DNA from 3 places in the Blastococcus carthaginiensis genome. Region 1 is predicted to be linked to each of the others. Evidence: riboswitches for the same ligand, from Rfam matches in the RefSeq annotation. Region 1 holds a riboswitch; each other region holds the start of a gene.
The links. A riboswitch is a leader RNA that binds a small molecule or an ion and turns the genes downstream of it on or off. The one in region 1 is predicted to bind S-adenosylmethionine.

Region 1 (9,812 bases):
GCCGCGGCTCCACCGCCACCCGGGTGCCGGCCGGGAATTGCGCCAGGCACTCGCGCAGCAGCTCGGGGTCGGCCTTGAGCGTGGGGGGCAGTTGCAGCAGGACCGTGTCCAGCTTGTCCGCGAGCCCCTCGGCGCGGCCCATCAGGCGGGCGACCGGCTCCTCCGGCTCACGCAGCCGCTTGATGTGGGTGAGGAAGCGGCTGGCCTTGACCGCCCACCGGAAGTCCGGCGGGGTGCGTTCGCGCCACTTCTCGAACGTCTCCCGCTCGGGCAGCCGGTAGAACGCGTTGTTGCTCTCGACGGTGGCGAAGTGCTGGACGTAGTGCTCCAGCCAGAGGCGCTGGGGCAGCTTCTGCGGGTAGAAGGCCCCGCGCCAGTCGCGGTACTGCCACCCCGACGTCCCGATGATCACCGCCATCCCCGGCCGCTACCCCGTGGCCCGATGGCTGACGCGACGATGCCCCCCCCGTCTCGGGGACGTGCAGGGACGGGGGCAGGACGGCTGCACCGGACCGGTCCGAGGCCCTCCGCCTCGACGCCCGCGACCACCACGCGCTCGCCGACTGGTGGTGCCCTTTCCCGCCGGAGACCCGAACAGCCGCGGCGAGTGCGACGACGTCGTGGCCATCAGCGTCGGATGACCACGACGTCGTCGCACTCGATGGCGACGGCCCCCGGAGTCGCCGACAGGGGCGGCCCCGCGATGCGGGACCGCCCCTGGCGGGCAGTGCTGGTGCCTAGGTGGCCGGACTCAGAAGTCCATGCCGCCCATGCCGCCGTCGCCACCGGGCATGGCCGGAGCGTTCTTCTCCGGCTTGTCGGCGATGACGGCCTCGGTGGTGAGGAAGAGCGCCGCGATGGAGGCGGCGTTCTGCAGCGCCGAGCGGGTCACCTTGGCGGGGTCGATGATCCCGGCCGCGACGAGGTCCACGTACTCGCCGGTGGCGGCGTTGAGGCCCCAGCCGGTCTCGGAGTTGCGGACCTTCTCCGCGACGACGCCGCCCTCGAGGCCGGCGTTGATGGCGATCTGCTTCAGCGGCGCCTCGAGCGCGACGCGCACGATGTTGGCACCGGTCGCCTCGTCACCCTCGAGCTCGAGCTTGTCGAACGCGACGGCCGTGGCCTGCGCGAGGGCGACGCCACCACCGGCGACGATGCCCTCCTCGACGGCGGCCTTGGCGTTGCGCACCGCGTCCTCGATGCGGTGCTTGCGCTCCTTGAGCTCGACCTCGGTCGCGGCGCCGGCCTTGATGACGGCGACGCCACCAGCCAGCTTGGCCAGGCGCTCCTGCAGCTTCTCGCGGTCGTAGTCGGAGTCCGACCGCTCGATCTCGCTGCGGATCTGGTTGACCCGGCCCTGGATCTGGTCGGTGTCACCGGCACCCTCGACGATCGTCGTCTCGTCCTTGGTGACGACGACCTTGCGGGCGCGGCCCAGCAGCTCGAGGCCGGCGGTGTCGAGCTTGAGGCCGACCTCCTCGCTGATGACCTGGCCACCGGTGAGGATGGCGATGTCGCCGAGCATGGCCTTGCGGCGGTCACCGAAGCCCGGGGCCTTGACGGCGACGGACTTGAAGGTGCCCCGGATCTTGTTCACGACCAGGGTCGCGAGGGCCTCGCCCTCGACGTCCTCGGAGATGATGGCCAGCGACTTGCCCGACTGCATGATCTTCTCCAGCAGCGGGAGCAGGTCCTTGACCGAGCTGATCTTCGAGTTGACGACGAGCACGTACGGGTCGTCGAGGACGGCCTCCATGCGCTCGGCGTCGGTGACGAAGTAGGGCGAGATGTAACCCTTGTCGAAGCGCATGCCCTCGGTGAGCTCGAGCTCGAGGCCGAAGGTGTTGCTCTCCTCGACGGTGATGACACCTTCCTTGCCCACCTTGTCCATCGCCTCGGCGATGAGCTCACCGATGGCGGGGTCGGCGGCGGAGATCGACGCGGTGGCGGCGATCTGCTCCTTGGTCTCGACGTCCTTGGCCGTGGCCAGGAGGTACTCGGTGACCGAGGCGACGGCCTTCTCGATGCCCTTCTTCAGGGCCATCGGGTTGGCGCCGGCAGCGACGTTGCGCAGACCCTCGCGCACGAGAGCCTGGGCGAGCACGGTGGCGGTGGTGGTGCCGTCACCCGCGACGTCGTCGGTCTTCTTCGCGACCTCCTTGACGAGCTCGGCCCCGATCTTCTCCCACGGGTCCTCGAGCTCGATCTCCTTGGCGATGCTCACACCGTCGTTGGTGATCGTGGGGGCGCCCCACTTCTTCTCCAGGACGACGTTCCGGCCCTTGGGGCCGAGGGTCACCTTGACGGCGTCGGCGAGGGTGTTCATGCCCCGCTCGAGGCCGCGGCGCGCCTCTTCCTCGAAGGCGATCATCTTGGCCATGTGGTGATGTCCTCCATGCGTTGATCGCTGCACGGCCGGGTGCGGCGCCCGCGACGGACGACACCAGCGGTGCGGACGCTCCTTCGGCCCGCGCGCCGGTGCCTCACCGACCGACCTGATTGGCACTCAAAGGGTACGAGTGCCAGAAGCGAGTCTGGCACTCGACCCCGGCGAGTGCAAGAACAGACGAAGGCCCGGCCCCCTCGAGGGGGACCGGGCCTCCGGTGCTGCTGGGTGGTCCTCAGGCGCTGCGGACGGCGTCGGCCTGGGGGCCCTTGGCGCCCTGGACGACCTCGAACTCGACGCGCTGACCCTCGTCGAGGCTCTTGTACCCGTCCATCTGGATGGCCGAGTAGTGGACGAAGACGTCCTGGCCGCCGTCGACGGCGATGAAGCCGAAGCCCTTCTCGGCGTTGAACCACTTCACGGTGCCCTGTGCCACGTGTGCTCCCACGTTTCGTGCGTGCGGACGGCCCCTCTGGATCGGAGGGCCGGGCCTAGCTCTTCCGCCCGCATACCACGAACATGGAACTGGAACCGCGCGAGAAGGTACATCAGCACCCGCCGGGTGCAGAGGCTTCCCCGCCGCTGTGTTGCCGGATCGGGCGACCCGCGGCTCAGCCGATGAGGCCGGCGGCCCGCACCGACCTGAGCGACGGCTCCACGCGGTGCGTCGGGCCGACGACGGGCTCGAGCGGGTCGAGGGTCTTCAGCCCCTCCCCCGTGTTGAGGACGACGGTCTCCTTCGCCGGGTCCAGCCGACCGCTCTCGACCAGCTTGCGCAGCACCGCGACGGTCACCCCGCCGGCGGTCTCGGCGAACACGCCGGTCGTGCGGGCGAGGTCGCGGATGCCCTGGACGATCTCGTCGTCGCCCACGCGGGCGACCGCACCCCCGGTGCGCCGGATCGCGTCGAGGGCGTAGGGGCCGTCGGCCGGGTTGCCGATGTTCAGCGACTTCGCGATCCCCGTGGGCTTCACCGGCTTGACGACGTCCCAACCGTTGTCGAACGCGGTGGCGATCGGGTCGCAGCCGGCCGACTGGGCGCCGTAGATCGTCCACTCGGTGGCCTCGACGAGGCCGGCCGCGGTCAGCTCCCGGAAGGCCTTGTCGACCTTGGTCAGCAGCGACCCGGACGCCATGGGGATGACGACCTGGGCCGGGATGCGCCAGCCGAGCTGCTCGGCGATCTCGTACCCCATCGTCTTGGAACCCTCGGCGTAGTAGGGCCGGACGTTCTGGTTGACGAAGGCGGTGTCCTCGAACTCGTCGGTCTCGCCGAGCTCGCTGGTCAGCCGGTTGACGTCGTCGTAGGAGCCGTCGACGGCGACCAGCGTCTGCCCGTAGACCGCCGACTGCACGATCTTCCCCGGCTCCAGGTCGCTCGGGATGAAGACGAACGACGGCAGGCCGACCCGCGCGGCGTGCGCGGCGACCGAGTTGGCCAGGTTGCCGGTGGAGGCGGCGGCGATCTTCGTGTAGCCCAGGCCCTTGGCGGCGGTCGCGGCGAGGCTGACCACGCGGTCCTTGAAGGAGTGGGTGGGGTTGGCCGAGTCGTCCTTGACCCAGAGGCCGCCGGTGAGGCCGAGCTCGGCGGCGAGCCGGTCGGCGCGGACCAGCGGGGTCATGCCCGGGTCGAGCGAGACGCGGTCGGCCTGGTCCTGACCCACCGGCAGCAGGGCCACGTACCGCCAGATGTTCTGCGGCCCGGCCTCGATCTGCTCGCGGGTGACGGCCTTCATCAGCTCGGGGTCGTAGTCGACCTCCAGCGGGCCGAAGCACTCGGCGCAGGCGTGCTGGGCGATGAGACCGAAGGTGGCGCCGCAGTTGCGGCAGACCAGCCCGCGGGCGGGACACGGGGGCACGGGGCCGCCGGCGCTGGAGTCGGCCTGGACGGATCCGGGTGCGGTGAGGGTCATGCGACGACTACCTCCTCATCTTCCCCGCTGCGGGCCGTCGAGCCGCGCGGGACGGAATTGGCACCTCCCGCCGCGCGGAGCACGCGCGGACGGCGGTTGCCGGGGCTTCATCGGGCCGTGTCCCTCTGCCCCTCTGGATGAGTGAACGGCGTGAACTCTACCCAGTCGCGGCGGGCGCCCGGCGGCGGGACAGGATGGCCTGGTGAGCGCGCGCGTCGTCTACACCGACCTCGACGGCACGATGGTGGGCCCGCGGGGCTCGTTCTGGCACACGGCGGGGCGGGAGCTGACCGACGGGCCGGCCGGCGCGCTGCTGGACCTGCACCGTGCCGGGGCGGCGTTGGTGCTGGTCAGCGGCCGCACCTACGAGCAGGTGGTGGAGGCCGCGCGCATCTTCGCCGCCGACGGCGCCATCGCCGAGCTGGGCGCCACCATCGGCTGGGGCTCGGGGCGCACCACGCACCGGCTGCGCGGCGCGCTGCCCCCGGAGTACGGGGACCGCACCCCGATGGACGTCATGGCCGAGCTCGGCGTCGTCGAGGACCTGGTCGCCGCGCACCCGGGGCGGCTGGAGTGGCACGCCCCCTGGCACGCCACCCACGCCACGGACGCGCTGCTCCGCGGCCGGGTGGATCCGCTCGCCGTCGACGCCTGGCTGGCCGAGCGCGGGACGGGCTGGCTGACGCTCAAGGACAACGGGGCGATCCCCGCCGCCTCGTGGATGGGGCTGGCCGACGATGCCGCCCCGCCGCGGGTCTACCACCTGATGCCGCGCGGCATCTCCAAGGGCGCGGCGATCGCCTGGGACCTGGAGCGCCGCGGCCTCTCCCCCGCCGACGCCGTGGCCATCGGGGACAGCGTCAGCGACCTGGACATGGCGCCCGCGGTGGGCCGGCTGTGGATCACCGCGAACGGCGCCGCGGTCGACGGCATGGCCGACGCGCTCGCCGCCGTCCCCAACGCCGCGGTCACCGCCGGCGCCATGGGCGAGGGCTGGGCCCAGGCGGTGCGGCAGAGCCTGTAGGCGAGCCGCCGTCCCCGCTCTTGCGGTGCCCCCTCCACTCTTGCGGCCAGGACAGTGTGCGCAGATGCGCCGTTCCCGTGCCGAAAACTGACCATCTGCGCACTCCGTCGCCATCAGCGGCGGTCTCGGGACGCAGGCGAGCGTTGCCGGCCGCAGTACTAGCTGGTCACGTCGCGGCGGGCGAAGTGGCGGAAGCCCAGCGCGGTGAAGACGGCGATGTAGACCAGCGACTGGATCACGCCGCGGAACAGGTCGCCGTCGTCGATGGGTGTCTGGAGCAGGTCGGTCCAGGCGAACTCCTCCGCCGTCGGGAACCAGTCGCGGATGGACCCCAGCTGCTCCACCTGGTCGAGGATCGCGAAGACGAACATGGTGAACACCGCCCCGCCGACCGCGGCCAGGGGCGCGTCGGTGATGGTGGAGAACCAGAACGCCAGCGCGCCGACGACGAGCAGGTGGACGGCGAGGTAGCCCAGCATCCCGGCCAGCCGCAGCATGCCCTCGCCCTGGTCGATCCCCACGCCGACCGGGGTCCGGATGTCCCCGAAGCCGAACGCGATCCCCCCGGCGACCACCGCCACCGCCGCGAGGGTGAGCAGCGCGGCGACCGACTGCACCAGCGCCGCCAGCCACTTCTGCCGGAGCAGCCGCATCCGCGGCACCGGGGTGGCCAGCGCGTACCGCAGCGACCCCCACTGCGCCTCGACCGCCACGGTGTCGCCGAAGAAGAGCGCGTACACCACGACGAGGAAGAAGCCGGTGGTCGCGAACAGCACGAAGAGGGTGAAGTTCAGCCCGCTCGCCGTCGCGACGTCGACCAGGTTGATCCGCGTGTTCTCCGCAGCCTCCTCGCTGGCGCCCAGCTGCAGCGCGGCGATGAGCACCAGCGGCAGCGCGACCATCAGGGCGAAGACGCCGAGGGTCCGCCGCCGCTTGAACTGCCGGCGCAGCTCGACCGACAGCCGCAGCGTCCGCTCCGGCCGGTAGCCGGCGACCGCGCCGGTGGGCTGCACGTGCTGCGTCATGGCTCGACTCCGGCCTCGATCCGCTCCTCGGTCGCTGGCGCTCCCTGCGATGCTCCCTCGGCCGTCGTCCTCGCGGGTGCCCGTCGTCATGACTCCCCCACCAGCGCCAGGAAGGCGTCCTCCAGCCGGCGTCGCGGCGTGAACTGCTCGACGGCGATGCCCGCGGACACCAGCGCCTGCAGCACGTCGGCCCGCCGCGCGCCGTCGAGCTCGGCGACCAGGCCGTCGTCCGCGCGCCCGGCGGTGACCCCGGGCAGGCCGGCGAGGACGGCGATCGCCCGGTCGGTGTCGGCGCCGTCGGCCAGGCCGACCAGCACCGAACCGCCGGCACCGACGATCTCCTCGACCGTGCCCTGCGCGATCTTCTGCCCCTTGGCCATGACGACGACGTGGCTGCAGGTCTGCTCGATCTCGCTGAGCAGGTGGCTGGAGACGATGACCGTGCGGCCGGTCGCCGCGTAGTCGTGCAGCACCTCGCGCATGGCGTGGATCTGCGGCGGGTCCAGCCCGTTGGTCGGCTCGTCGAGCACCAGCAGGTCGGGCAGCCCGAGCATCGCCTGGGCGATCGCGACCCGCTGGCGCATGCCCTGGCTGTAGCGGCGCACCGGCCGGTCGATCGCGGCACCGAGGCCGGCGACGGCGATCGCCTCGTCCATGTGCGCGTCCTCGGCCGGCCGGCCGGTGGCGGCCCAGTAGAGGGTCAGGTTGTCGCGGCCGGACAGGTGCGGCTGCAGACCGGTGCCCTCCACGAAGGAGCCGAGCCGGGACAGCACCGGCGCCCCGGGGCCGGCGGCGTGCCCGAAGACGCTGATCCGCCCGTCGGTGGGCCGGATGAGACCCATGAGCATCCGCAGCGACGTCGTCTTGCCGGCGCCGTTGGGCCCGAGCAGGCCGAGCACCTGGCCGCGTCGCACCTCGAAGGAGAGGTCGCGGACGGCGACGAAGCCGTCCTTGTAGGCCTTGGTCACGCCGGTGAAGCGCAGCGGGACGTCCTCGCCGTCCGGCTGGACCTCCGAGATTCGCCGGTCGCGGCGGCTGCCCCACCAGCGGGCAACCAGCCAGCCCAGCAGCCCGAGGCCGGCGAGGACGGCGAGCAGCACCCACCAGCGCGAGGTACCGGCCGCGGACTCGTCGCGGCCGTCCACCTCGGGGGCGGCCAGGGTCGCCTCACCGGCGGCCACGCCGTTGGGGGCGACGTCCGAGGCCAGCCCGACCGAGTAGACGGCCGCCTCGTCGGGCAGCGCGAACGCCTGGTCGGTGGAGGAGACCAGCACGCGCATCGTGTGACCGGTCTCGAAGCGGTGCACGATGCCCGGGAGCGTGACGCTCACCCGCGTCGGGGCGGTGGGATCGGTGGAGATGCCGGTGAGCGCGAGGGGCGCGACCAGCCCGCCGGGCAGCGTGGTCGCGCCGTCCGGGCCGACGTCGTAGAGCTTGGCGAACAGGGTGGCGCTGCCGCTGGGCGAGGCGACCGCGAGGTCGACGGTCGAGGCGCCGACGACCTCCACCGGGGCCTCCAGCGGGGCGCTGTCGAAGGCGGCGAACTGACCGGGGATCTCCGCGGTCGCGCCCCCCAGTGCGGAGGTCAGCGCACCCAGCCCGGGCACGGTGGTGAGCGCGGCAGGCGTGCCGCCGGCGGGGGTGACGACGGGCTGCACGGGGCCGGACACTGTCACCCCCCGGCGGGTGGCCGGCTCGGCGCCGTCCAGCCCGGGATAGGCGGCCGCCGCGACGGTCTGGTCGCCGCCCTGCACCCGGCCGATCGTGGCGCCGAGACCGGTGGGCGCGGGGAACTCGAAGCCGGTCCCGGGGTCCTCGCCCTGCCCCCGCAGGTGCCAGTCGAACCAGCCGGCGACCTGGTCGCGCAGGTCCTGCGCCTGCACGTCCGACGAGGGGGCGTCGTGGCCGCCGGCGAACCAGACCACCTTGACCGGGGTCCCGTCCGCGGCGATCCCGCGCGCGTTCGCGTCGGCCTGGCCGAGGCCGAAGAGCGAGTCCTGGGTCCCCTGGACCAGCAGCGTCGGCGCGTCGATGCGGTCGAGGACGCCGGCCGGGCTGCTGCGGTCGAGCACCGCGGCGACCTCCGGCGTGAGCGTGCCGGTGGACGCGGCCGTCTGGTAGGCCTCGCAGACCTCGATCCGGAACCGGCCGCAGGTGAGCAGCAGCTCGGCGGCCTCCGGATCCGCGGCGGTCCGCTCGAGCAGCTGCTCGGGCAGGCCGGCGGGCAGCGCGGCGCTGCCGGCCCCGCCGCCGCCCCCGAGAGCGTCCAGCAGGCCGCCCGACGCCGAGCCGATGCCGAAGAAGAGCCCCGCCCACAGCCGCTTGTAGACGCCGGCCGCCTCCGTCTGCGGGACCGCCGCGACCGTGTCGGCCGCCAGCTCGCCGGTCTGCGACGGGAAGAGCGACGTGGTCAGCGAGTGCCAGGTGATCTGCGGCGCGATGGCGTCGACCCGCTCGTCGTAGGCGGCACCGAGCAGGGCGAGCGCCCCGCCGTAGGACCCGCCGGCGACCCCCACCCTCGGGTCGCCGGCGGCGTCGAGCTCGACCTCCTCGCGCCCGGCCAGCAGGTCGAGCAGCCTGGAGAGGTCGGCGATCTCGTAACGGGGGTCGTTGAGCCCGATCCGCCCGGTGCTCTCCCCGAACCCCCGGGCGGAGTAGGTGAGGACGACGTACCCGCGGTCGGCCAGGTCGGCGGCGTCGTCGGCGACCGAGCGCTTGCTGCCGCCGAAGCCGTGCGCGAGCACGACCGCGGGCGCGGGCTCGTCGGTGTCGGGGAGGTACAGCGTGGTGTCGAGCTCGACGGCGTCCTCGCCGGAGCCCGAGGGCACCCGGGCCTCCTCCGTGCGCACCTCGGCGGCGCCCGCCGGAGGCGCGAGCACGAACGAACCGGCCGGCAGGGCGAAGGCGAGCAGGGCGGCGGCCGCAGCGCGCGCACCGGGGCGCGGGCGGGGACGCACGAGCCCGCGGAGGGAACGCACGAAGGCCCCAACGGCCGGGGGTCGGCCGGTGTTCCGGGCGTCGGTACCGGCCGGGATCAGGGCTGCCAGTTGCCCGTGGCGACGATGACCAGCCCCGGCGCGGGGGCGTCGGCCACGTCGAAGAAGCGCGGCGCGGGGCCGGCGAGCTCGGGGAACTGGTCGATCAGCTGCAGCGCGGCCTGGCGCTGCTGCTCGTCGCCCTCGGTGAAGAAGACGGTGGTGGCCGACACGTCGGTGCCCGGGTAGGCGCCGACACCCGGCGACTCCCAGCCGCCGGCGACGACGGCACCGGAGATCGTGGCGGCGAGGCCGCTGATGTTCGTGGCGTTGAGGACGGTGACGGGCACGCGCACCGGGGTGGTGATCACCGGCTCGACGACCACGGGGTTCTCCGGCAGCGGCGGCAGGGCGGCCGTGGGGACGGCGACGGTCGGCGCGCTGGCAGGGGCGGACGTGGCGGCGGCGGCTTCCTCCTTCTCCGGAGCG
Region 2 (9,812 bases), on a different contig from region 1:
GCAAGTGGCTGCGGACCCGGTTGCGAAGCCGCGGCTGGATCGGCTCGAGACGGATCTCCCGACCAGCGGCGTGTTTGTTGCCGGGCTCAACCGGAGGATCGACCACCCAGACGCTGTCGGCCTCGACGCCGTGGCGCCGTAGCAGCGTCTGGACGGACTCTCGGTGGGGTCTGGCGTAGACCGTGACGACCTCTGTGTCCTGGTCGTAGCGGCCGATCTCAGGCAGCTGGTCGGGTGAGAGACCGTCCTGGACGCTGCGCACCGACCACCTGGACCCGCGGATCGTGACGGTGGCGTTCGAAAAGTCCTCCAGGTCATCGAGATCCGGGCTGGGGTGGCTGGTGATCCCGTGTGCCTCAAGGGCCTCTTGTGCGTCTGCGCGGAGGCGCTCGTCGACGAGGGTTAGGGGACCGTGCGGCAGGTGCCACTGACCGAGTTCGGTGCCCTGGTCGTCAAGGATGAGGACACGGCGGGCGCTGGAACTGATGCGGCTGACCGCAGAGATGCCACGACGCCCATGCGGTTCCCGACGCCAGGTGGCCCAAATCCTGTCTTGCTCGGCTGCTGCCGCGTCCCGAGCCGCCCGTGCCTCGCTACGGGCGTTGCTCGCAGCGGTGTGGGTGGCTCGCGCGTCCCCCAGCCGAGAGTCGCGACGAGCGAGATGAGCCTGACGTAGCTCGGCCTCCGCGCGACCACGTCCTGCGTCGGCTGCGGGGCCGCCCGCATACTCCTGCCTGATCTTGTCGTCGATGTACTCGGAGATCACCGGCTTGAGGTCGTCGCTCCAGGCCCAGCGGAGCCGGACGGTCCCGACGCGGTAGCCGAGCGCTTCCTCCTCGGGCGGGCTGAGGGGACAGTCCGTGGACGGTGTCCACGGCTCATCCGCGTTGTCCCAGTCATGGAGCTCGTGCAGCTCGACGTAGCCGTGGCAGCCGACCGGGACGGGGGAGTACGTGGTGAGGTCTTGGATGAATGGACCCATGCGATGGAGCCATTTCTCGTAGAGGTAGCCGAGGTGGCGGTCGAGGACGTCGCCTCCGTGGCTAGGTGGTGCGGTGACGGCAATGGCCCGGCTGTCGTAGTCGTTGTCGGGCCGGGGGACGAGCGCCAGCAGCACCGGGATCATCGCTGCGCAATCCGCGTCCTCGGGTGCGGGGATGATGCGGCTCAGGTCGTGTGTGTGGGCCAGGATGAAGCGGCGGAGCGCCGGCGCCGCGTCACGCCAGACGGCGAAGCCGAATCCGCGCTGGAGGTCGCCGGGCGGGAGGACGGTCAGTTGCGCCTCTGCGTCCAAATAGAGGCCTGTCTGCGTCGATGCCACCGTCGAATGGTCGCAGACGGTGCTGCCTTCACTCCGCTATGCGACTGACTCCTCGGGCGAGGGCACCCGGGCGTGGCTGCTGCGCATCCGGCAGCGGGCCGGTCACTCCGGCCGTCCGCAACCGCTCACGGTGCCGTTTCTGTCGGTGCGCCGTGGCATCCTCGGCTCGACGTCTAGGAAGGGACGCGTGTGGCAGCTCGACTGGCAGCGATCTCGGTTCGAGGGCTGAGGTGTCTGGATGGGCTCGAGTTGTCGTTCGAACCCTTGACCGCGCTCATTGGCGCTAACGGTGCGGGCAAGTCGAGCACTGTGCGCGCGTTGCAGTTCCTCTTCGGCGAGGTGGACCTCGATGACGACGACGTCAGTGACGGGATCGCCGATCCGGAGGTGTCCGTCACCGGCGTCCTGACCGACCTGCCGGGGGAGTGGACGGAGCGGCTGCGGCCGTGGCTGTCCCCGGACGGCACTCTCACGGTCACCCGGTCCCGCGTGCTGGGTCCGGATAGCCGTGCGGTGGTGCGCTGGTCCTGCGACCGCGCTCAGGTGCCGGCCATCGCCGGGGTGCGTGCGGCTGTGGCGTCCGGCGCGCCGGCCGCGAGGCTGAAGGAGCTGTACGGCGAAGCGCGCGCGGAGGTGGGTGACGGGCTGCCCCCGTACAGCAACAAGCAGGCAGCCCTGGAGGCGCTGGACGCGTTCGAACGGGAGCATCCGGAGGCCGCGACCCAGATGGCGCCGGACTCCACGTTGCGCTTCGGCGGCGGCGGCGACTGGGACCTCAGCAGGATGCTGGAGCTGCTCGTCCTCCCGGCGATGCGCGACGCCGCCGATGACGCCTCCGACGGCAAGGGCAGTACCCTCGGCCGGCTCGTCGAGATCACCGTCCGCTCCGGTCTCGACCTCGATGGCGATCTCGCCGGGCTCTCCGAGCGAACCGCGCGGGCGTACGAGCAGATCCTCGCCGAGCGCGCGGCACCCCGCCTTCAGGAGCTGTCCGCCAGCATCACCGAGCAGATCAACGCCTTCGCACCGGGCACCCAGGTGACCCTGGCCTGGCAGCCGCGAGTTCCGGCCCTGGCGCCGCCCCAGGTCCGCGCCCGCATCGTCGAGTCGGGCCACGAAGCCGACATCGGGCGGCAGGGGCACGGAGTGCAGCGCGCGTATGTCTTCTCCCTTCTGCGCGCCCTCCTCGACGCCCGGCGCGGGCAAAACAGCACGGACCAACCCGGGCTTCTGCTGGTGATCGAGGAACCCGAGGTCTACCAGCATCCAGTCCGCGCCCGGTACGTCGCCCGTGTCCTTGCAGATCTTGCGCGAGACCCCGTCCGGTCCACCCAAGTCGTGTACACCACCCACAGTCCGTACTTCGTGTCGGTCGACGACGTCCCTTCCGCGCGACTGCTGCGGCTCTGCCCGACAGGCGGCGAGGCGGGGCCGGCGGCTTGCACCCGGGCGTTCACCGCATCCCTCACGACGATCGCTGAGCGGCTCGAGGCTGCCCGGCAGGGAAGCGGGCAGCGCTGGACCGCCGAGCGCGTCGCGGCCCAGTTGCCCGCCCTACTCGGGTCCAGGCTGTCGGAGGGGCTATTCGCCGAGGCGGTGGTGCTCGTGGAAGGGGACGAGGACCTGGGGCTGATCGACGGCGCCGCGACGGCCGTCGGCGTGGATCTCGCCGCCGCCGGAATCGCCCTCGTCGCTGTGCAAGGCAAGTCCAACCTGCTCCTGGCGGCCGAGGTCGTCCGCGCGCTGGGTGTGCCGGAGTACGTGGTGTTCGACACCGACGAGAAGCCGGCTGGCCAAGCGAGCGACCCTGGAGCCTTGCGGCTCAACGGGATGCTCGCGGAGTTGGCCGGCGGTCCGGACGAGGAACGGCCGTTGACAACCGTCCAGCCCCGGTGGGCCGCGGCGAAGCCCACGCTGCGCGCCGTGCTGAACGACGAGGTTGGCGCCCAGGTCGTGCGCGAGGCTTACACGCGGACCGCGCGAGCGATGGGTCTGCCGGAGTCGACGGAGAAGAACGGACACATGGTCCGGACCGCCATGCTCGAGCTGTACGGCGCCACGAAGCGCTCCGAGACGCTGGATCGGATCGTCGAGGCGGTGACCGACCTCACCGTGAAGGGTTGACGGCGGAGGCCCCGCCCCGAAATCGTCGTCGGGGACCGCTACTGTCGCTTCTGACGGACTGCGCATGCGGGAACCGTCACCCGGAGCCGGGACTGCGCACGCGGGAACCGGCCCGGGGAGCCGGCCAGCTGGCCGGAAGTGGAGGCGCCCTCCCAGCTGGGTGGGCGCCTCCGCCGCTGACAGGAGGATGGCCCGGCGTGTACTTGCTCGCCCTGGACGAGTCTGGGACGCACAACGAGGCACCGGTCCTCCTTCTGGCCGGACTCGCCGTTCATGAGGCCGACGTCCGGCCCTTGGAGCGGGCGTTGCACGCCGTGGTGGCCAAGCACCTCGGGCCGCTCGGACTCAATCCGCACACGCACGAGGTGCATGCGAAGGACCTGAAGACGCCGACACGCGGCAGGCCTGCGCGGGCCGGCTATCGGGCGACGCGGCCGAGCGAGTGGCTCACCGTCGACGCATCGGTCCGCCTCGCCGTCCTGGGGGACGTCTACGCGGCACTGGCCAACTTCGAGCCCGCCGACCCGGCTTACCCGCTGCGACTCCTGGGGGCGGTGATCGACCGCAGCCACAAGCGGTACGGGCCCGTCAAGGCTGCCGAGGCGAAGGCCTACGACCACGTGCTCCACCGGTTCGACGAGATGCTTCGTCGCATCAACAAGGCGGCGTCGGTTGAGCAGCGCGGGTTGGTTCTGCATGACCGCCGGACCGAGCACGAGCGCAGGATTCAGGACCAGGCCGCCGTGTGGCAGCGCAGCGGTGCCCGCTTGGATGCTCTGATCCAGGTGCCGGTGTTCACCGACAGCCGAGCCAGCCGGGTCATCCAGGCGGCCGACCTCGTTGCCTACGCGCTGTGGCGGCATTACCAGCCGACGACCGACGACGCGTACTCGACGGCGCTGTGGCCGCTGGTGGACACGAACGACCGAGATGAAATGAGCGGCGTCATCCATGTGACCCCGAAGTTCGGGGCGTGTCCGTGTCCGCCCTGCACCAGTCGCACCAGCTGACCACGTTCAGGGCGACTCGCCGATCCGGTCGTTAGCCCGCGCTCACCGTAAGCGTTGGGGAGAGCCCCTCCCGGATGGGCCGGTAGAAGGGGTCAACACCGCGTCGCACGGTCCAGTCGCCGCCAGCGGCGACGGCAACCCACGACCAGGCAGCGCCGTGTGCAAACTTCGGGCATTTCGTGTGCAAGCCGAGTGGCGCATGCCGCATTCGACATGCTGACCTGCGATTTCTCTTTTCGCCAAGATCCCACCCCGCTCCACCACGAAGGGCCCGGTCGGCAGACCGGGCCCTTCGTGCGTCCGGGGCCCGCGTGCAGCGCGCCCGTCGGTCAGGAGGGCCGGCTCGGCGGCGCCCCACCGGGTCCGCCCGGGGCAGCGCCCGTCCCGCCGCCGCTCGGCGTGGTGGTGGTGTCGCGCTCGGGTGTGCTGTGTGAGTGACGTCGCAGGTCGCGGACGAGAAAGGCCCCGACCTCCTCCGTAGACTCGCTCCCGCAACCATCCGGAGCGGCTGAGAGACCTGGCTCGTCGACGTCGCAGCAACCCCCCGCATCGGCGGGCGCGGGTGCTACTGCCAGGACCGATGGAGGAACACCATGCGGTACGAGCTGCTCTCGTGGGCCCGCCGGCACGTCGACCTGTGCCGGACCGGCACAGCCATGTGCCGCTGAGGCCTCCCGCCTCCCGCCTCCCGCCTCCCGCCTCCTGGCGACGCCCGCCCCACCGGACGGCGGGCGCGCACCCCAGCCACCGCGCACCGCGGGCGACCACGCCCTCGGCCGGGAACCCCGGCGGCGTCGCCGCGCGCCCGTGCCCGCTCAACCCCGAGGACCGCACCCCGTGATCGAACTGAAGGACGTCCGCAAGGTCTTCCCTGCCCGCGGGCAGGCCGGCGAGGTCGTCGCCGTCGACGGCGTCAGCCTGGCGGTGGACCGCGGCGAGTTCGCCGGCGTCGTCGGCCCCAGCGGCTCGGGCAAGAGCACGCTGGTGCGCCTGGTCAACCTGCTGGAGCGGCCCACGTCGGGTTCGGTGACCGTCGACGGGCAGCTGCTGACCGAGCTGCCGGACGAGCAGGTCCGGCAGGCGCGGCGCTCCATCGGCATGGTCTTCCAGCACTTCGAGCTGCTCGACTCGCGCACCGCCGCGGGGAACGTGGAGCACCCGCTGGAGCTCTCCGGCGTGGGCCGGGCCGAGCGCAGACGGCGGGCCGGAGAGCTGCTGGACCTCGTGGGGCTCGGCGACCGCGCCGGCGCCCGCCCCGCCCAGCTCTCCGGTGGCCAGAAGCAGCGCGTGGCCATCGCCCGCGCGCTCGCCGTCCGGCCGACGGTGCTGCTCTGCGACGAGGCCACCTCCGCGCTGGACCAGGCCAGCACGACGGGCGTCCTGGAGCTGCTGCGCCGGGTGCGGGACGAGCTCGGCCTCACGGTCCTCCTGATCACGCACGAGATGTCCGTCGTCAAGGCCGTGTGCGACAGCGCCGTGCTGCTGGACCGGGGGCGGGTCGTCGACGGCGGCCGGCTGGCCGACGTCCTGACCCGGCCGGGTTCGCCGCTGGGCGACGCCCTGCTCCCGGCGCCGGTGGCGGACGCCGGTGCCGCGCACGATGGCGCCCTGCTGCGGGTGACCGTCGCCGATCGGACGCCGGAGACCCTCGTCCTCCAGACGCTGATCGGCGAGCTGGGCCTGGCCGTCGAGATCGCCGGCGGGTCGGTGGAGACCGTCGCCGGTGGCCGCTACGGCCGGCTGCTCCTGCGGGTCACCGGAGGGGTTGCCGGGCTGGACGACGCCGTGCACCGGTTGCGGGCCGGCGGCATCCTGGTCGAGCGCGTGGCCGCGACCGCCGAGGTGGCCCGGTGAGCGACTGGAACCGCATCTGGCCCCAGCTGCTGGACGCCACCTGGGAGACCCTCTACATGGTCGGGGTCGCGGCCCTGGTCACCGTGCTCCTGGGCGTCCCGCTGGGCGTGCTGCTGACCGTCACCGCGCCGGGCGGGCTGGCCCCGCGGCCGTTGCTGCACCGGCTCGCCGGCCTGGTCGTGAACCTCGGCCGCGCGCTGCCGTTCATCATCCTGCTGGTCCTCGTCGCCCCGGTCACCCGCGGCATCGTCGGGACGACGATCGGCTCCACCGCGGCGATCGTGCCGCTGACCATCGGCGCCGTCCCGTTCCTCGCCCGGCTGGTGGAGAGCAGCCTGCGCGAGGTCGCCGCCGGCAAGGTGGAGGCGGCGCTGTCGATGGGCGCCCGCCGTCGCGACGTCGTGCGCACGGTGCTGCTGCCGGAGGCCCGGCCGTCGCTGGTCGCCGGCGTCACGGTCACCGTCGTCGCGCTGATCAGCTACTCGGCCATGGCCGGTGCGGTCGGCGGCGGCGGGCTGGGCGACTTCGCCATCCGCTTCGGCTACCAGCAGTTCCGCACCGACATCACCCTCGCGACCGTCGTCCTCCTTCTCGTCATCGTCCAGGCCCTCCAGTGGGCCGGGGACCGCTGGGCGCGCTCGCTCGCGCACGCCTGATCCGACCTCCACGGCGTCCGCCCGGCCGCCGTCCCACCCCGCCACAGAGGAGAAACACCACCATGCGCACCCGCTTCCCCGCCCTGCTGGCCGCGTCGGCGATGACGGCCCTGGTCGCCGCCTGCGGCGGCGAGGCCGAGCTCTCGGCGGCCGACGAGCCGCTGCGGGTGGGCGCCTCCCCGGTCCCGCACGCGGAGATCCTGCGCTACATCGACGAGAACCTCGCCGAGGACGCCGGCCTGGATCTGGAGATCGTCGAGTTCACCGACTACGTGCAGCCCAACGTGGCCCTGGACGACGGCTCACTCGACGCCAACTACTTCCAGACCATCCCGTACCTGGAGGAGCAGGAGGCCAGTGCCGGCTACGACTTCGAGGCGCTCGACCCGGTGCACATCGAGCCGCTGGGCATCTACTCGAGCACCCTGACCGACCTCGCCGACCTGCCCGACGGCGCGACGGCGGCCATCCCGAACGACCCGACCAACGCCGCGCGGGCGCTGCGGCTGCTGGAGGCCAACGGCCTGATCACCCTCGCCGACACCGGCGACGCCGCGCCGACCTCGCTGGACATCGAGGGCAACCCGAAGAACCTCGAGATCTCCGAGGTCGAGGCCGCGCAGGTGCCCCGGTCCCTGGCCGACGTGGACATCGCGGTCATCAACGGCAACTACGCCATCGAGGCCGACCTCGTCCCGGCCGAGGACGCGCTGGCGCTGGAGGAGGGGGCGGGCAACCCCAACGCCAACCTCCTGGTGGTGCGCACCGGCGACGAGGGGGACGAGCGCATCCAGGAACTGGAGGGGCTGCTGCACTCGGACGAGGTGCGCCAGTTCATCGAGGAGAACTACGAGGGCGCAGTCCTCGCCGCGTTCTGACCGCCGGGGCGGGGCACCCGCACGGGCGTCCCGCCCCGCGCACCGGCACACCGGGCGTATGTGTACGCTCGTTCCTATGAGCTCCCGGCCCGGTGCGGGCGACTCCCGGACGATGCGCGAGCGGATGCTCGCCGGCGACCTCTACATCGCCGACGACCCCGAGATCGCCGAGGAGAGCGCCCGGGCCCTCGACCTGGCCGACGCCTACAACGCGACGTCGGTGCGCCAGGGCCCGCTGCGCCGGCAACTGCTGGCGGAGCTGCTCGGCGCCGTGGGGGAGGGGACGGAGATCCGGCCGCCCCTGCGCGTCGACTACGGCAGCAACATCCGCATCGGCGCCCGCTGCTTCGCCAACTTCGGCCTGGTCGCCCTCGACGTCGCCCCCATCACCATCGGGGACGACGTGCAGATCGGCCCGAACGTCCAGCTGCTCACGCCCACCCACCCGGTGGAGCCGGGCCCCCGTCGGGACAAGTGGGAGGCGGCCGAGCCGATCACCATCGGCGACAACGTCTGGCTCGGCGGCGGGGCGATCGTGCTGCCCGGCGTCACCATCGGCGCGAACACCGTCGTCGGCGCCGGCGCGGTGGTCACCCGCGACCTGCCGGCCGACGTGGTGGCGGTCGGCAACCCGGCGCGCGTCGTCCGCCGGCTGGACGACCCCGCCCGGTGAGCGCCGACCCGACGACGGTCCGCCGTCCCCGCCGGCACGACCCCGGGCGGCGCGACCGGCTGGTCGACACCACGCTCGACGTCATCGCCGCGCAGGGGGTCGCGGCGGCCACGCACCGGGCGATCGCCCGCGCCGCCGACGTGCCCCTCGGGTCGCTGACGTACCACTTCGGCTCGCTCACCGAGCTGCTCGCCGCCGCCTTCACCCGGCACGTGGACGATGTCGCCGCGCGGTTCGACGCGCGCATGGCGGCCGCCCCGGACCGCGCGGCGGCGCTCGAGGCGCTGGTCGAGCACCTCACCGGCGACCTGCTGGGCTCGCAGCGCGACCTCGTGCTCGCCGTCGAGCTGTACGTCGCCGCCGCCCGGGACGCCGAGCTGCGCGCGGTCACCCAGGACTGGATGTCGCGGAGCCGGCGCAGCCTGGAGCGCCACCTCGACCCGGTCACCGCCCGCGAGGTCGACGCCCTCGTCGAGGGGCTTGTCCTGCACAGCGCGCTGTCCACCGACCCGATGGACGCCGCGCAGATCCGTGCCGCGCTGCTCCGGTTCGCCGGCTGACCGGGAGCTGGAGCCCGCCATGTCCTTCGCACCCGCGTCCGTCGAGCCCCCGCGGCTGCGTCGCGCCCGCCGCGCCGTCGCCGCCTGCTTCTTCCTCAACGCCGTCTTCTACGCCGGGCTGGTGCCCCGGCTGCCGGCGGTCAAGGCCGAGCTCGAGCTGAGCAGCACCGCGCTGGGCGCCGCGCTCGCCGCGGTGCCGCTGGGCGCCCTGCTGGCCGGGCTGTCGTCGGCGGCGCTCAACCGCCGGTTCGGCTCCGGCCGGGTCGCCTCCTACGGCCTGGCGCTGCTCGGCGCGGTCGTGTGGACGGTCTCCGTGGCGCCGAACTGGCTGGGCCTGGCCGCCGCCTTCCTGGTGGTCGGCGCCCTCGACGCCGTCGTCGACGTCGCCCAGAACGCGCACGGCCTCCGCGTGCAGCGGCTCTACGGCCGCTCGATCATCAACTCGCTGCACGGCGTCTGGAGCATCGGCGCGGTCACCGGTGGGCTGCTCGGTTCCGCGGCGGCCGGGCTGGGCATCCCGCTGCCCGTGCACCTCGGCGCCTCGGCCGTGGTCTTCGGCGCTGTCGCACTGGTCGTCTCCCGTGGCGTGCTGCCCGGTTCCGACGAGCCCGAGCCGGTCGCCGAGGAGGCGCCGCAGGAACGCCCGCGACGGCGGGCCGCGGTCCCGGCCCTGGCGGTGCTCGGCCTGCTCGCCGCCTGCGGCGCGCTGATCGAGGACGTCGGCGCGTCCTGGAGC
Region 3 (9,812 bases), on a different contig from region 1:
GAACTTGTACGGCGAGCAGGTGAAGACGTCGGCGCCGAGCGCGGGGACGTCGACCGGCGCGTGGGCGGTGAGGTGCACGCCGTCGACGACGAGCAGGGCGCCCGCCGCGTGCACCCGCGCGGCGATCTCCTCGATCGGCGGCCGGGTGCCGATCAGGTTCGACGCGCCGGTGACCGCGACCAGCCGCGTGCGGTCGGAGAGCACGGCGGCGACGTCGTCGGCGGTCAGCTCGCCGCTGTCCGGGTCGAACGCCGCCCACCGCACCGTCGCACCCACGGCTTCCGCGGCCACCACCCACGGCCGGATGTTGGCGTCGTGGTCGAGCCGGGTGACCACCACCTCGTCACCGGGGCCCCAGCCGGCGGCGAGCGTGCGGGCCAGGTCGAAGGTGAGCGCGGTGGCGCTGCGCCCGAACACGATGCCGCCGGGGTCGACCCCGAGCAGGTCGGCCATCGCCGAGCGCGCGGCCAGCACCGTCTCGTCGGCGAACCGCTCGGCGGCGGTGACCGAGCCGCGGTTGCTGATCGGCGCGGTCAGCGTCGCGGCGACCGCCCGGCCCACCGCCTCGGGCACCTGGGTGCCGCCCGGCCCGTCGAAGTGCGCGGTGCCGCTGGCCAGCGACGGGAAGCAGGAGCGGAGCGCGGCGACGTCGAGACCCATGGTCGCCGACGCTAGCCGCCGCCCGTCAGGCCTCCCCGGCCAGGGCGGCGACGGCCGCCCGTGCCTCCTCCACCGGCAGCGCCAGCGTCGCGTCGCCCACCGGCAGCTCCACCCGCACGGCGCCCGGGTCGCCCGTGACCGCCGCCTGCGACCAGGTCCACAGGCCCTCGTCGGCGGCCAGCCGGCGGGCGACCGCGGTGAACGCCTCCGGGGTGGTGCGCAGCAGCAGGTGCAGCATCGGCGTCTGCGGCGGGTCGGGGACGACGGTGACGCCGGGCAGGTCGCGCACCGCGGCGGCGATCTCGCGGGCGCGCGCCAGGTAGGCGGGCATCAGCGGCAGCCGCCGGCGCAGGCAGGCCAGCGCCGACGCCGCCCCCGGCCAGAGGCCGAACAGCGTGCCGCCCAGGCGGCGGCGCCACTCGCGGACCTCGCCCACGACGTCGGCCGGGCCGGCCAGGCAGCACCCGGCGAGCGCCCCGATGCCCTTGTAGAAGCTGACGTAGGCGGTGTCGAACAACCCCGCGATCTCGGCCGGCGTGCGGTCGTAGCCGGCCGCGGCCTCCCACAGCCGGGCGCCGTCCAGGTGCGCGGCCGCACCGCGTTCCCGTGCCCAGGTCACCTGCGCGACGAGGTCGTCCCACGGCGGCATGGGGCCGCCGAGGTCGCGCTGCGGCAGCTCCACCAGCAACGCGGCGGGCTGCTCGGCCACGGCATCGAGGTCGGCGCGCAGCAGCAGCCGGTAGCGGTTGCCCGCCGGGCGGAGCAGCATGCCGTGCAGCCGCTCGAACGCCTGCTCCTCGTGCCGGATCAGGTGGCTCTCGGGGTGGCAGACGACGGTGCGCCGGCCGCGCCGCTCCGCGTGCACCCGCAGCGCCGCCTGCTGGGCCATGACGCCGCTGGGCAGGTACACCGCCGCGGGCACCCCGAGCAGCTGCGCGACCTCGGCCTCCAGCTCGGCCACCACCCCGCCGTCGCCGTACCGGTCGGGCGCGGTGCCGGGCGGGACCGTCGCCAGCAGGTCGGCCGGCCGCCACGCGCCGTGCCCGGTCAGCGAGCGGGTGCAGCCCTCGCGCAGGGCGAGGAGGTCGTCGTCCACCCGGCCAGTCTCGCCCGCGGGCTGCTCAGTGGTGGCGCCGCCCCTCGGCAAGCATCTGTACGGCGGCGGCGATGCGCTTCGCCCGGCCGGCCGGGGTGACGGCGGTGTGCACCCGCCACAGGACGGCGTAGCGGTTCTGCCCGTCGAGGGCGTCGAACGCGGCGCGCGCCCCCGGCTCGGCGTCCAGCGCCGCGGCGAGGTCGTCGGGCACGGTGATGGTCGCCGCACCCGGGTAGGCGCGTTCCCACCGGCCGTCGGCCCTCGCCGCCTCCACCGCCGCCAGGCCGGCCGGGCGCATCCGCCCCTCGGCGGTCAGCCGTTCCACGGTGGCGACGTTCTTCTGCGACCAGACGCTGCGCGGGCGGCGCGGGGTGAGCCGCAGCAGGTGGTAGGAGTCGTCCAGCCGCAGGCCCCGCCCGTCGATCCAGCCGAAGCACAGCGCCGACTCGACCACCTCCGCCGAGGTGATCGAGGCGATGCCCGAGCTCTTGCGCGCGATCTGCACGTAGAGGCCGGGCGCGGTGGCGTGCTCGGCCTCCAGCCAGGCCTCGAAGGCGGGCTGGTCGCGGAACGGCAGCATCGGCAGGTCCGTCGGCACGGGCACGCCACCATCCTGGACCCGGGGTACGACGTTCCCGGCGCCGTCAGCCCGCGAGCAGCTCGCGCAGCAGCGCGTCGACCACCGCCGTCTCGACGAGGAAGCCGTCGTGCCCGTAGGGGGAGCGGATCAGCCGCAGCGGGACGCCGAGGGCGTCGGCCACCCGCTGCTGCTGCTCGACCGGGTACAGCCGGTCGCTGTCCACGCCGGCGACCAGTGCGCGGGCGGTCACCCGGCCGAGCGCCGCCTCCACGCCGCCGCGGCCCCGGCCGACGTCCCAGGTGTTCATCGCCTCGGTCAGCACCACGTAGCTGCCGGCGTCGAACCGGCCGGCGAGCTTCGCCCCGTGGTGCTGCAGGTAGGAGGCGACGGCGAAGCGGCCGTCCTCCTGCAGGCGCGGCCCGAAGCGCGCCTCCAGCTCCGCGGCGCTGCGGTAGGTGAGATGGGCGATCCGGCGGGCGACGTCGAGGCCGTCCACCGGGGGGGCGTCCAGCGGGTAGTCGCCGTCCCGCCAGCGCGGGTCGCCCCGCACGGCGGCCTGCTGCGTGGTCTGGGTGCCGATCTGGTCGGCCGAGGCGACGGCGGTCGAGGCGAGGAAGAACAGCCCCGCCACCCGGCCGGGGAACCGGACCGCCCACTCCAGCGCCCGCATGCCGCCCATCGAGCCCCCGGCCACGGCGGCGAAGCGCTGGACGCCCAGCGCGTCGGCCAGCGCCGCCTCGGCCCGCACCTGGTCGCCGACGGTCACCTCGGGGAAGCGCGCGCCCCAGGGCCGGCCGTCCGGCGCCGCCGACGACGGCCCGGTCGTCCCCTGGCAGCCGCCGAGGACGTTCGCGCAGACGACGAAGAAGCGGTCGGTGTCCAGCGCGGCGCCGGGGCCGACGACGCCGCCCCACCAGCCCGGCGTCGGGTGGCCCGGGCCGGCCGCGCCCACGACGTGGCTGTCGCCCGTGAGCGCGTGCTCGACCAGCACGGCGTTGCCGCCGTCCGGGGCGAGCGTCCCCCGGGTCTCGTAGGCGATCCGGATCCCGGGCAGGCTCCCGCCGCGCTCCAGCTCGAACGGGGCGGGCAGGTCGAGGAACCGCCGGTCGCCCGCCGGATCCCCCTCGACCCACCCGCCCATGTCAGGCGGACTTGGCGGCGCGGAACCCGGCCTCCAGGTCGGCGAGGATGTCCTCGATCCCCTCCAGGCCGACGGCGAGGCGCACCAGGCCCGGCGTGACGCCGGCGGTGAGCTGCTCCTCCGGGGTCAGCTGCGAGTGCGTCGTCGAGGCCGGGTGGATGACCAGGCTGCGCACGTCGCCGATGTTGGCGACGTGGCTGTGCAGCTCGAGGGCCTCCACGAACCGCTTCCCGGCCTCCACGCCGCCGTGCAGCTCGAAGGTGAGCACGGCGCCGGCGCCCTTCGGGGCGTACTTCTGCTGGGCCGCGTGCCACGGGGAGGAGGGCAGGCCGGGGTAGTTGACCCGCTCGACGGCGTCGTGGGCCTCGAGGAACTCGGCCACCCGCTGGGCGTTCTGCACGTGCCGCTCCATGCGCAGCGACAGCGTCTCGATTCCCTGCACCACCAGGAAGGCGTTGAACGGGGAGACCGCCGGCCCGAGGTCGCGCAGCAGTTGCACCCGCGCCTTGAGCGCGAACGCCGGCGCGCCGAGGTCGGCGTAGACGACACCGTGGTACGTGGGGTCGGCGGTGGTGAACATCGGGTGCCGGCCGCCGGTCCAGTCGAACGAGCCGCCGTCGACGATCAGCCCGGCGACGACCGTGCCGTGGCCGCCGAGGTACTTGGTGGCCGAGTGGACGACGACGTCGGCGCCGAACTCCAGGGGCCGCACCAGGTACGGCGTGGCGATGGTGTTGTCGACGATCAGCGGGACGCCGTTGCGGTGGGCGACCCCGGCGACGGCCTCGATGTCGAGGATGTCGCCCTTGGGGTTGCCGATCGACTCGGCGAAGAACGCGCGGGTGTTCTCCTGGACGAGCGACTGCCAGTTCTCCGGGTCGTCGGGGTCCTCGACGAAGGAGACGGTGATGCCCATCTTCGGCAGCGAGTGGTGCAGCAGGTTGTAGGTGCCGCCGTACAGCGACGCGGAGGCCACGATGTGGTCGCCGGCCTCGGCGAGGTTGAGGATGGCGAGGGTCTCCGCGGCCTGGCCGGAGGCGACGGCGAGCGCGGCGACGCCGCCCTCCAGCGACGCCACGCGCTGCTCGAGCGCGTCCTGCGTCGGGTTCATGATCCGCGTGTAGATGTTGCCCATCTCGGCCAGCGCGAAGAGGTCCGCGGCGTGCTGGGTGTCGCGGAACTGGTAGGCGGTGGTCGCGTAGATCGGCAGCGCGCGGGCGCCGGTCGTGGGGTCGGGGCTCGTGCCGGCGTGGATCTGCCGGGTCTCGAAGCTCCAGCTCTGCGGGTCGGTCATGCGCCGTCTCCTTCGCTCGCGGGAGATCCCGCGGCGCACGGGAACTCCGTCCTTGCCGGTGGCGGGACGCCGGCCGGCCGGCTCTTCCCCTGGAGCACCTCAGACGGAGTTGAGGTTGCCGGGCAGCCAGCCAGGTGCTTCGCGCTGCCTCTCAGGAGCCGACGTGATCGTAGGACGCGCCGCAGAGCACCGCACACCCGCCCCGGCCGGCGCAGCGATGTCCCACGTGGAACACCGGCCCCAGCGGCCTACGAGCCGGGCGCCGTCTCCCCGCCCGCGCCGCCGGTCGGCGCGGGGGCGGTCGTCTCCGGTGCCGTCGTGGTGGCGCCCGGCGAGGAGGGGGCGGTGGTGGTCGGTCGAGGCGTCGGCTCGGACTGCTGCGTCGTCGTCGCCGGCTCCTCCGTCGGCTCCGCCTCCTCCGTCTGCGTCGGCTCGGTGGTGCCCGCCGGGTCGGTGGGCTCGGTGACGCCGGTGTCCTCGGCCGGCGGGGTGGCCCCGGGCACCGGCGGCTTGACGTTGAGCCAGAGCGCGAAGACCGCGACGAAGAGCACGGCGAGCACGACGGTGGAGGTGCGGGCGCGGCCCAGCCGGCGGGGGATCGCCGCCCACCAGCCGTGCCGCGGCGCCGGCGACGCGCTGTCGGCGGGCGAGCCGGGCGCGGCGGCGGGGGCGGTGCTGACCGTGGGCTCCTCGGAGGCCCGGGCGGTGGGGTCGCGACGCTCGTCGGACGGGGTCACCGGGCTCCCTCCTGGACGGCCGTCGCGCCGTCCTGCGCCATGACCGCGGTCGTGGGCTGCGGCACCTGCATGCCCTGGTTGCGGAAGGCCTGGACGATGCGGGCGCGCAGGTCGCGCCCGACCTCGAACTGCTTGCCGGGCAGCGTGCGGGCGACCACCCGGACGTTCACCTCGTCCAGGCCGAGGGTCTCGACGCCCATCACGGTGGGCGGGTCGAGCAGCAGCGGCCGCATCGCCGGGTCGCGGAACGCCTCCCGGCCCACCCCGCGCAGGATCTCGTTGGCCCGGGTCACGTCCACGGTGGTCGGCACGGGGACGTCGACGACGGCGCGCGCCCAGTCGCGGGACAGGTTGACGACCTTGACGATCTGGCCGTTGGGCACGGTCACCACCTCGCCGTCGGGGGAGCGCACGCGGGTGACCCGCAGGGTGACGTCCTCGACCGTGCCGTTGGCCGGGTCGCCGCCGCCGACCACCTGGATGGAGACGACGTCGCCGAACCCGTACTGGCGCTCGGTGATGATGAAGAAGCCGGCCAGCACGTCGCCGACGATGCGCTGCGCGCCGAAGCCCAGGCCCACGCCCAGCACGGTCGCCGGCGCGACGAGGCCGGTCACCGGGATGCCGAGGCGGTCGAGGATGAAGAACACCGAGATCGAGTAGATGAGCACGACCAGGGCCCAGGTGAGCACCTGGGTCAGCGAGTGGCGGTGCTTGGCCGCCTCCGACCGGACCAGCGCGTCGCCGCCGGTGGAGTTGCGGTCGATCCGGTCGGTGATCCTGCCGCCGACCCAGCCCACGAAGCGGGCCAGCAGGACCGAGCCGAGGACGATGAGCACGACCTCGAGACCCCGCCCGGACAGCCAGTCGAGCACGTCTCTCAGCGCGTCCACGGGGCAGCACTCCGATCGTCGGGGGAAGCGACCCTCCCACCTTGCGCACCGCCGGGCGGCGATGCCAACCGGATCCGGAGCGTACCGCCGCGCCGACCGGCGGACGCGCCGCTGACCTGCGGCACAGCGCCCGTGGAGAGATCCCTCACGGCCCGCTCACCGCGGCTCGACGAACAGCGACTGGCTGGACCGGCCGATGGGCCCGTCGGCGTCGAAGAGGAGGGCGTTGCACTGCGCGGCGCCCGCGCCGCCGTGCACGGTCGCGGCGTCCATCCCCAGCCACTCCCCGCGCGGCGGCCGCTGCAGGGCCACCGAGAGGTCGACGTTGGCGAACGTCGCCCGCGTCCAGTCCAGGGTGGCCGAGATGCCGCTCGCGGCGTCGGTCATGACCAGCAGGTGCTGCAGCGGCGTCATCGGCTCCCCGGCGACGAGCGCGCACTCCGCGCGGGTCCACGCCGTGGCCGGGCCGGGCCCGTTGAACGTCCCCGCGGCGAACCGCCAGTCCAGCGCCCGGTGGTAGGCCACCTCGCTGGTGAAGAACGCCGCGCGCTCGGGGCGGCTCTCCTCCGGCCCGGCCGGCGCCGGGTGCGGCAGCGGGGTCTCGGGCGCGGCGTCGTCGCGGGAGCGCATCCGCCAGGCGGACAGCCGCATGAGCGGCGGGCCCCCGGCGTCGAGGACCGCCTCCACCAGCTCGATCCGCCGGCCGGGCCGGACGACCGACGTGCGCACCCGCACCGGGCCGACCGGTACCGGCGCCAGGATGTCGTAGGCCATCCGGACCGTCTGCCCGCCCTCGATGCCGCCGGCCTCCTCGGCGGCGCGGAGCAGCAACGCGGCCGGGGGGCCGGCGTGCTGGTACCCGTTGTCCCACGGGCCGATGGTCAGGGCGGTGGCGGTGAAGCCGTCGCCGTCGGGCAGGTAGAGGGCCTCCGGAACGTCCACGGGAGGAGTCTGCCGCCCCCGGTCGCCGCCCGGTCGGGCCGGTAGGTGTCTCGGTCGCCGTTGCCCGCTACCGTGCGCGCGTGCCCCGCACCGTCCGCCCTGCCCTCGGCTACGCCTTCACCCTGGGCGCGGCGGCCTTCTTCGCCGTCAACGGCACGGTCTCCACGCTGGCCCTCCAGGCGGGCGTGTCGCCGACCCGGCTGACCGCGCTGCGCTGCACCGGCGCCGCGCTCGTGCTGCTGGCGGTGCTCGCGCTCGCCGCCCCGGGCCGGCTGCGGGTGCGGCCCCGCGAGCTGCCGCTGCTCGCCGTCTTCGGCGTCGTGGGCGTCGCGCTGACCCAGTTCCTGTACTACGTCGCCATCGGGCGGCTGCCGGTCGGCATCGCGCTGGTGTTCGAGATGACCGCGCCGGTCTTCATCGCGCTCTACGTCTGGCTGGTGCGCCGCGAGCGGGTGCGCAGCCGGCTGTGGGCGGCGCTGCTGCTCTCGTTGTCCGGGCTGGTGCTCGTCGCGCAGGTGTGGGAGGGCGGCGGGTCGCTGGACGCGCTGGGGGTGGCGGCGGCATTCGGCGCGGCGCTCTGCCTGGCCACCTACTACCTGGTGGGCGAGCGCGGGACCGCGAGCCGCGACCCGGTCACCCTCACCTGCTGGAGCTTCGTGGCGGCGGCGCTGTTCTGGGCGGTCGCCGCGCCGTGGTGGGAGTTCGACGCCGGGGTGCTCGCCGAGCCGGTGCCGGTCTCGCTGGGCGACCTTCGGGTGCCGCTGTGGCTGCTCGTCGGGTGGATCGTCGTGCTGGGTGCGGCGGTGCCGTTCTGGTTGTCGGTCGCGGCGCTGCCGCACCTGGCGCCTACCACGGCCGGCTTGGTGGCGACGGTCGAGCCGGTGTTCGCCTCCGTCGTCGCCTGGCTGTGGGTGGAGCAGGTGCTCACCGGCTGGCAGGTCGCGGGGGGCCTCGTCGTGCTCACCGGGATCGCGCTGGCCCAGACCGCGCGCACCGGCCGGACGCCGTCGGCTCCCCCGGTGCCGGAGACCCCGGCCCCGCTGTCGACGTGACGCGGGGCCGGGGTCCCGGGGGGCGCGCTACGGGGTGACGTCCTCGGCGTCGGCGAGCCAGCCGGCCAGCTCCTCCATGTACTCGGCCTGCGCGACGTAGTCCATGCCGATGTACTTCCACGGGTGCACCTGGCCGGCCTGGACGGCGGGCAGCAGGCCGTACGTGGGCTGCGTGGCCATCTCCTCGGGGGTCATGGCGCCGCGCAGCGAGTACAGCAGGACGTCGCTCGGGTGCTGGGGCACGTTCTCCCAGCTCGCCGTCTCCCAGTAGTAGCCCTCACCGCCCGGGTCGACGAACCGGACGCCGAGGTCGGCGTACATGCGCAGCGAGGGCTCGTCCCGCGCCTTGGCCATGTAGAAGCCCTCGTCGGCGTAGGCGGCGACGGGCAGCACGGTCACGCCGCCGGCCGCGGCCTCGGTGAGCTCGGCGGAGGCCGCCTCGAACTCCTCGCGGGCCCGCGCCACCTCCCCGCCCTCCAGGTCGGCGCCCAGCGCCCCGGCGAGCTCGGCGGTGCGGTCGATGACGTCGGCGGCCGAGCCCTTCCAGGCGATGGCGATGATCGGCGCGATCTCGGCGACCTGCTCCTGCTGCTCCAGGCTCTCGAAGCCGTAGAACGGCTGGGTCTGGTCGATCGTCCCCTCGCGGTCGGTGGGGTAGACGCTGGTGACGATGACGTCCGGGGCCGCCGCGGCCAGCTGCTCGAGGTCGATCTGGCCGTAGCTCTCGCCCACGATCTCCACCTCGGAGAGGTCCTTGCCCTCGAAGGCGACGTCGTCGGCCGTGGCGGTCTGGCCGAAGGTGGCCACCGGCTCCACGCCGTAGTTCCACAGCGAGGAGACGACGTCGTTGAGGCCGGCGACGCGCTCGGGAGCGGCGTCGAGCTCGACGGTGTTGCCCAGGTCATCGGTGAACTGCCAGCCGCCCACGGCGGCGGCCGGGGCGGTGCCCTCGGTGGCGACGTCGTCCCCGCAGGCGCTGACGCCGACGGTCACGACCAGGGCCAGGAGGCCGCCCAGCAGGCGGCGAGAGGTGCGGTGCAACGGAACTCCCTCGGGTGAGGGGATGCGTGATCATCCCCGGTCGACGAGGAAGGTTAGCCTGTCCTAAGTTGGCGCGCCGAGAGGGGCCCGCTCAGCGGAGCCGGCGCACCGGGACCACCATCGGCGTCCCGGTGACCGGGTCGGCCAGCACCCGGGCCTCGAGGTCGAAGACGCCGGCGAGCAGCTCCTCGGTCAGCACCTCGGCGGGGGTGCCCGAGGCCACCAGGGCGCCGTCCTTCATCGCCACCAGCCGCTGGGCGTAGCGGGCGGCCAGGTTCAGGTCGTGCAGCACCAGGACCACGGTGCGGCCGCGCTCGGCGTGCAGCCGGGCCACCAGGTCCAGCACGTCGATCTGGTGGGAGAGGTCCAGGTAGGT

Region 2: another riboswitch for S-adenosylmethionine. It lies ahead of QOZ88_RS23165 (putative leader peptide); the one in region 1 lies ahead of thrC (threonine synthase).
Region 3: another riboswitch for S-adenosylmethionine. It lies ahead of QOZ88_RS00585 (bifunctional o-acetylhomoserine/o-acetylserine sulfhydrylase); the one in region 1 lies ahead of thrC (threonine synthase).

What each region holds. Positions count from the first base shown of each region.
Region 1 covers NZ_JASNFN010000039.1:16,201-26,012, forward strand. The annotation lists gene QOZ88_RS21435 (DUF72 domain-containing protein) at 1-418, opposite strand, end outside; gene groL (chaperonin GroEL) at 752-2,380, opposite strand; gene QOZ88_RS21445 (cold-shock protein) at 2,622-2,822, opposite strand; gene thrC (threonine synthase) at 2,998-4,299, opposite strand; SAM riboswitch class I at 4,312-4,443, opposite strand; gene QOZ88_RS21455 (HAD family hydrolase) at 4,502-5,323, shown strand; gene QOZ88_RS21460 (ABC transporter permease) at 5,482-6,348, opposite strand; gene QOZ88_RS21465 (alpha/beta fold hydrolase) at 6,435-9,326, opposite strand; gene QOZ88_RS21470 (LytR C-terminal domain-containing protein) at 9,383-9,812, opposite strand, start outside.
Region 2 covers NZ_JASNFN010000004.1:363,321-373,132, reverse strand. The annotation lists gene QOZ88_RS06980 (AAA family ATPase) at 1,511-3,445, shown strand; gene QOZ88_RS06975 (DUF3800 domain-containing protein) at 3,643-4,455, shown strand; SAM riboswitch class I at 4,948-5,042, shown strand; gene QOZ88_RS23165 (putative leader peptide) at 5,049-5,123, shown strand; gene QOZ88_RS06970 (methionine ABC transporter ATP-binding protein) at 5,293-6,309, shown strand; gene QOZ88_RS06965 (methionine ABC transporter permease) at 6,306-6,965, shown strand; gene QOZ88_RS06960 (MetQ/NlpA family ABC transporter substrate-binding protein) at 7,028-7,843, shown strand; gene QOZ88_RS06955 (sugar O-acetyltransferase) at 7,920-8,516, shown strand; gene QOZ88_RS06950 (TetR/AcrR family transcriptional regulator) at 8,513-9,076, shown strand; gene QOZ88_RS06945 (MFS transporter) at 9,096-9,812, shown strand, end outside.
Region 3 covers NZ_JASNFN010000001.1:123,789-133,600, forward strand. The annotation lists gene QOZ88_RS00565 (cysteine desulfurase-like protein) at 1-660, opposite strand, end outside; gene QOZ88_RS00570 (threonine aldolase family protein) at 686-1,756, opposite strand; gene QOZ88_RS00575 (YdeI/OmpD-associated family protein) at 1,782-2,360, opposite strand; gene metX (homoserine O-acetyltransferase MetX) at 2,401-3,477, opposite strand; gene QOZ88_RS00585 (bifunctional o-acetylhomoserine/o-acetylserine sulfhydrylase) at 3,479-4,771, opposite strand; SAM riboswitch class IV at 4,815-4,930, opposite strand; gene QOZ88_RS00590 (hypothetical protein) at 5,020-5,508, opposite strand; gene QOZ88_RS00595 (mechanosensitive ion channel family protein) at 5,505-6,401, opposite strand; gene QOZ88_RS00600 (thioesterase family protein) at 6,558-7,343, opposite strand; gene QOZ88_RS00605 (EamA family transporter) at 7,424-8,395, shown strand; gene QOZ88_RS00610 (ABC transporter substrate-binding protein) at 8,423-9,436, opposite strand; gene QOZ88_RS00615 (ABC transporter ATP-binding protein) at 9,528-9,812, opposite strand, start outside.